One region of the Corallincola platygyrae genome, then DNA from elsewhere that is predicted to be linked to it. Evidence: predicted binding sites of a transcription regulator. Region 1 holds the regulator's gene; the other holds the start of a gene.
The links. The regulator sigma-54, encoded in region 1, starts transcription at its own class of promoters, with help from an activator protein. The targets are predictions, from matches to a motif close to GTTGGCACGNNNNTNGNNT.
Positions count from the first base shown of each region.

Region 2: the regulator sigma-54 is predicted to act here: its motif matches at 1,172-1,190, upstream of ABEA14_RS11825 (nitrate reductase).

Region 1 covers NZ_BAABLI010000029.1:7,718-11,144, forward strand. The annotation lists gene ptsN (PTS IIA-like nitrogen regulatory protein PtsN) at 1-384, opposite strand, end outside; gene hpf (ribosome hibernation promoting factor) at 392-679, opposite strand; gene ABEA14_RS16675 (RNA polymerase factor sigma-54) at 708-2,213, opposite strand; gene lptB (LPS export ABC transporter ATP-binding protein) at 2,304-3,029, opposite strand; gene lptA (lipopolysaccharide transport periplasmic protein LptA) at 3,032-3,427, opposite strand, start outside.
Region 2 covers NZ_BAABLI010000014.1:116,466-119,892, forward strand. The annotation lists gene cobA (uroporphyrinogen-III C-methyltransferase) at 12-833, opposite strand; gene ABEA14_RS11825 (nitrate reductase) at 1,242-3,427, shown strand, end outside.

The DNA.
Region 1 (3,427 bases):
TTGCTTGTCTGAGAGTTTTGCTGCAATTGCTGACAGGGTTTTCAGGTGTTCCTGGCAGCTCTGTTCTGGGACCAGTAGCGCGAATATGAGGTCTACTGGTTGATTGTCGATGGCATCAAAGGCAATAGGCTCATCGCACTGCAACAAGACTGCAACAGCTTTACTGGCATTTGAGATCCGCCCATGAGGAATAGCAATACCATTTCCAATACCTGTACTGCCCTTTTTCTCTCTATCCAGAATGCTTTCAAAGATCATTTTGCAGCCGTGATCCGGCAGGTGCTTGGCAGCCAGTTCGCTGGCCATCTCAAGCACTCGTTTTTTGCTTGAACCGTGGACTGCACTTCGAGTGCAGTCCAGGCTGAGAATGGATGATATATCCATAGTGTAATTAGTGCGCGTTTAGCTTTTCTTTATGTTTAATTACTTGTCGATCGAGTTTATCGACCAACGCGTCGATTGCGGCATACATATCTGAATGCTCTGCGTTAGCAAATATCTCACCACCATTTAGGTGCAGTTTTGCTTCTGCTTTTTGCGTTAACTTCTCAACGTTGAGGATAACGTAAACGTTATTGATGTGGTCGAAATGGCGCTCTAGCTTAGTGAACTTTTCATTCACATAGTTTCGGAGTGAATCAGTAACTTCGACATGATGGCCGGTAAGATTGATTTGCATAGACCTCATCCTTTTATTGGTGAGCTTTTTACAGCAAGCTCTTTCGCTGATTTGACGGTGGGATAGACAAGGACTCCCGATACTTGGCGATCGTTCGTCTTGCTACCTGAATTCCCTGGTCTGCCAGTAGGTCAGCAATTTTGCTATCTGACAAAGGCTTGCTGGGGATTTCAGCCGCCACTAGTTTCTTGATCAGTGCTCGAATAGCTGTTGAGGAGCATTCTCCACCCCCTTCAGTACTGACGTGGCTGGAGAAGAAATATTTAAGCTCGAAGATACCTCTGGGGGTATGCATATACTTTTGTGTGGTCACACGGGATATGGTTGATTCATGCATATCAACCGCTTGAGCGATATCGTTAAGCACCATTGGCTTCATCGCTTCATCGCCGTATTCAAAGAAATCCCGTTGAAACTGAACAATGCAGTTTGCCACTTTCATCAGCGTATCATTGCGGCTTTCCAGGCTCTTGATGAACCATTTTGCTTCCTGCAGATGAGAGCGAATGTACTGGCTGTCTGCTGAATTCTTCACCGTGCGGCTCATGGCAGCATATTGCTGATTTACTTTGAGTTTAGGTACGGCATCAGGGTTGAGCTCTACAACCCAGCGACCGCTTTTTTTGGTCACCGATACGTCTGGAATCACGTATTGTTCTTCGCCACTGATCACCGCACTGCCTGGGCGAGGATTAAGTGACTGGATCAAGCGGAGAACTTCGCGTAACTGGTCTTCCTTGAGCTTGCTTTTACGCATCAACTGGCGATAGTCACGGCTGGCGAGTAGCTCGATATGATTGCCCAGAACCTGCTTACATTCTTTCAACCAAGGTGTATCTTCTGCAAATTGGTTGACCTGCACCAGCAGGCACTCTTGCAGTGAGCGAGCGCCAACGCCGATCGGGTCAAACAACTGAATACGTTTGATTACAGCTTCAACTTCATCCAGCTCAACCGCTTCTTCATCTTGTCCGAGCGCGGTAAGAATGTCTTCTGCTGACACAGTCAGATAGCCGGATTCGTCGATGGCATCAATGATGGCGGTGGCGATTGCACGGTCTACGTCACTGAATGGAGTCAGTTGCATCTGCCACTCGAGGTGGCTTTGCAGTGAATCTGTTGTCTCGCCCTGATAGCTGAACTCACTATCGTCGCCGTAGGAGGCTCCGGAAACTGGCGCTGCAGAGAGGTGATCATCCCAGGTGCTGTCTACTGGAAGTTCGTCAGATATCTGCTCTTTGTTGAGTGCTTCCGACGTTTCAACCGCAGCAGCATCATGTTCGTCTTGGAAACCATCGTTGCTGTCAGCTGATGCCGTTTCAGCTTTTTGAGGAAGATCTTGAGCCTCGCCGTTGACAGGCTGCTCAGCTACGTCGCTTTGTTCTGTCTGTTCCAGAAGCGGATTATTGTCGAGCGCATCCTGAACTTCCTGCTGGAGGTCCAGAGTCGATAATTGCAACAGCCGAATTGCCTGTTGCAATTGCGGCGTCATGGTAAGTTGCTGGCCTAAACGTAACTGTAATGACGGTTTCATTTACTTCCGTGACAATAAAAAAACGCACTTGCTTACAACGGACGTGGAGTTCGAGTGAGAGACTAAAAAATGCGTCACCCGTTAATTAAACTATAGCTGGAATTGCTCGCCGAGATACACGTCACGTACCTTTTGATCCGATAATACATCTTCCGGCTTGCCTTTGGCTATCAACTCTCCGTGGCTAACGATGTAAGCGTACTCACATACATCCAGAGTCTCTCTCACATTGTGATCAGTAATCAAGACACCAAGACCTCGATCGCGTAAGTGTTCAATGATTTTCTTGATATCGGTTACAGATATTGGATCTACTCCTGCAAAAGGTTCATCCAATAAAACGAACTGAGGCTCTGCAGCCAGTGCTCTTGCTATCTCAACTCGTCGACGCTCACCGCCCGACAGAGACATTCCTAAGCTGTCACGAATGTGAGTAATGCTGAACTCTTCAAGCAGCTGCTCCAGTATTTCCAGTCGTTGGACCCGGCTCAGTTCAGCGCGGGTTTGCAACACGGCCATAATGTTGTCGGATACAGACAGCTTGCGAAAGATGGAGGATTCCTGTGGTAGGTAACCAATCCCCTTGCGTGCGCGAACGTGCATGGGGGATAGAGTGACATCTTCATCATTGATTGTGATGCGCCCTTTATCATTTGGTACCAGGCCAACCACCATATAAAAGGTGGTTGTTTTGCCCGCCCCGTTGGGGCCCAACAAGCCGACAATTTGGCCCTTGTTTAACGCCAAAGAGACATCTTTCACCACTTGGCGCCCTTTATAGCTTTTTGCCAGATGGTTGGCGGTGAGGGTTGCCATGACTATTCGGTATCCTCTTCTTCATCTTTCTGACCCAACTGCTGTTGCAGCTGTTCGGGTAAAAAGATGGTTGTGACGCGGTCACCTTCCTGTTTGCCGCTTTCAGCCACCAGTTTTTGCTTGGCGATGTCGTAACGTATCAGCTCTCCTTGCACCACACTGTCCTGTTGAGTCAGGGTCGCGCCACCGGTAAGAATTAACGTCTTGTCCGCCAAGCGGTAGCGTATCTCTTTTGCTTCTGCTGTCATGGTGCGACCATTTTCCAGCAGTTGACTGAATTTTGCGGGTTCGCCTGCGGCGATCAAAACTTCTTTTCCCGCACCTGCAGACTGTTCAACCTGAAGGGTGTCAGCAAAAATCTTCAATGTGCCTTGAGTAACGCTGACATCTTCAAAGAA
Region 2 (3,427 bases), on a different contig from region 1:
ATCCCTCTAAGTTATGCTGACAGCTGATGCTGTTCTGATTCGATTAATTCGTTAAACCAGTTAAGGGCAGGGGCCAGGGTGACCACCTCCCCTATAACCACAAGCGTGGGAGAGGGCAGCTGATGAGTAGCAGCCATCTCGGGTAGTTCTGATAATGTGCCGATAACTGTTTTTTGGTTATCACGACAACCATTTGAGATAAGCGCTGCCGGCGTTGATGCAGTAAGTCCGGCGCCAGTCAGGCGATCTCGAATGAACGCCAACTTACTGAGGCCCATATACACCACCAATGTGTGTTGACTCTCAGCCAGGTTTTGCCAATCCAGATTCAGACCGCTTTCGCCGTGGGCGGTAATAAAGGTGCAGGCCTGCGACATGCCGCGATGGGTAAGAGGTATACCTGCATAGCTAGTACAGCCGGAGGCAGCGGTGATACCCGGAACAATTTCAACCTCGACACCCACCTGTCTTAGCTCAAGCGCTTCTTCGCCACCGCGGCCAAATACAAAAGGGTCGCCGCCTTTGAGGCGACAGATATTAAAACCTTCAAGGGCCTTATCTTTCAGAAGTTGGTTTAAAGCGTTCTGAGGAATGCTGTGATGATTTTTTGATTTGCCGACAAACAGCGCCGCGGTTTGCTTGGGAAACAAGTCGCGTATCTCATCACTGACCAACGCATCATAGAGAATCAAGTCTGCGGTTTGTATCGTGCGCAACGCCTTCACTGTGAGCAGGTCTGCGTCACCAGGGCCTGAACCAACAAGCCATACCTTGCCTACGGGCTTTTGGCTCCCCGTTGCAGCTTCAAACTTGATAATGGTCTCTTTGGTCATTGGTGCCCCCGATACAACATCTAACTTCTTGTTCAGAAGCAATTGAGCAAACGCGGGGCCAGTTTTGTTTTTTAACGTTAAAAAAATGTTATACGCATGATTTATATAGGATTTATTTTTTCTTGCTAAGGCTGGCCAATAAAACCCCTAGTTTGATGGGGGTAGTAGGTCTATCCCGGTATGGGTATAGAAAAATTGACCGAACTGCACAACGTGATCCCTGTTGCACTTCTAAACAGCGCCAATTATGTGCATGGGCATTTGCTTTGAATTTGTGGGTATGTGAGCTGGATAGTCCTATCTTATTGTTTTTATTGGTTTATAGCTTTGCACTTAATAGTGGCAAGAGTATTGCACCATCAGCATGCAGCGTAGTATTGAAGCATAGCGTAATTAATGGAGTTCCTGATGCAAGACAACTGGATTAAGACAACCTGCCCATACTGTGGTGTGGGCTGTGGCGTAGAAGCCAATGTCAGTTCTGATGGTCAAGTAACGGTCAGAGGCGATAAATCTCATCCAGCTAACCTCGGCCGTTTGTGCTCAAAAGGACTTGCGTTGGGAGATACCGTGATTCCGGATGGCCGCTTGTTGCATCCTTCTATAAATGGAGAGCGCGTTAACTGGCAACAGGCGCTCAACCATGTGTCATCCAAGTTTGCATCGATCGTTGAAGAGCATGGACCTGATTCTGTTGCACTCTACGTGTCAGGGCAATTGCTTACCGAAGACTACTACGTCGCCAATAAGCTGATGAAAGGGTATATCGGTACCTCAAACATCGATACCAACAGTCGTCTGTGTATGTCCTCTGCTGTTGCGGGTCATAAGCGCGCATTTGGAACAGATACTGTACCTGGCTGTTATCAAGATTTTGAAGTGGCAGATCTGCTGGTTCTGACAGGATCAAATTTGGCTTGGTGCCACCCCGTGTTGTTTCAACGCATCAAAGCCGCGAAAGAGCAGCGCCCTGACATGAAGATCGTTGTGATCGACCCAAGGCGCACAGATACCTGCGATATAGCAGATATGCATCTACCCGTTAAGCCGGGTACTGATGTGCTGTTGTTCAATACTTTGCTTGCTTATCTGGCCAAACAAAACCTTCATTCGCCGGAATACCTAGAACGCTATACCGAGGGTGCCGAGCAGGCATTGCATGCCGCCCATGGCGATGTTCCTGAGTTAGGCGACTTATCAGACGTTTGCGAAATTCTTGGGCTTGATGGGGAAATATTGAATAGGTTTCTGGCTCTTTTTGCTGAAACAGAAAATACAGTCACCATATACAGCCAGGGTGTTAATCAGTCGACCAGTGGTGTCGATAAGGTTAATGCGATCCTTAATTGCCATTTGCTTACCGGTAGAATTGGTAAGCCTGGCATGGGGCCATTTTCCATCACTGGGCAACCCAATGCGATGGGTGGCCGAGAAGTGGGCGGACTAGCAAACATGCTAGCAGCCCACATGGAGTTTACTGAGCAGCAGATCGCGCAGGTTCAAACCTTCTGGAATGCGCCATCTATGGCCATACAGCCCGGCGCTAAAGCGGTGGATCTGTTTGACCAGATATCAGAAGGCAAAATTAAAGCCGTGTGGGTAATGGCGACCAACCCAGTGGTGAGTCTTCCTGATGCAGACAAAGTGAAGCAAGCGCTGAAGCAGTGCGAACTTGTCGTTGTATCTGATTGTATCGCAGACACTGACACCACACGGTTAGCCCACGTGCTACTTCCAGCAAGAGGCTGGGCAGAAAAGTCTGGCACGGTCACAAACTCTGAACGAAGGATTTCTCGTCAACGCGCGATCGTCCCACCGACAGGCGAAGCGATGCCAGATTGGTGGATTATCTGTGAAGTCGCCAAACGTATGGGATTTGAACAAGGCTTCAATTTCAATAGTCCTGCGGAGATATTCGAAGAACACGCGGCACTTTCTGGCTATGAAAATGAGGGCAGCAGAGACTTTGACATTAGTGGTATGCAGGGGCTCGCTGAAACTGAATATGACCAGTTAGCACCGTTCCAGTGGCCAATGGCTACCCGGGGCGAAGTGAGCTTGCACAAACGTTTTTTTGCAGAGGGCAACTTTTATACGCCAAGTAAGCGCGCAAGGTTGGTGCCGGTAAAATATAGAGCGCCGGCGTCTGGCATTGATGGCAAGTATCCACTGGTGCTGAATAGCGGCCGGATCCGAGATCAGTGGCACACCATGACCCGCACTGGATTAGCGGCCAAGTTAAACGCGCATATTCCTGAGCCGTTTATCTCAGTTCACCCTAATACTGCGAAAAAGTACGCGTTGGAAGAGCAGGGCTTGGCACATGTTGAGAGTGCCCACGGGAGCGCGCTTGTTAGGGTTCAGGTCACCGACCGTGTCAGGGAAGATGAGCTGTTTATGCCGATTCATTGGACGGGGGTAACGTCGGCGCGAGCGCGGGTCGGTGCTCTGGTATCTCCAGATGTTGATGCGTTGTCTGGCCAGCCTGAATTTAAATACACCCCAGTATCAGTGCAGCCATGGTATCGGCAGAGCGAAGCGCTCTTTATAACCGCAGAAACTGATACGCAGATAAGTGAAAGTGAATACTGGGT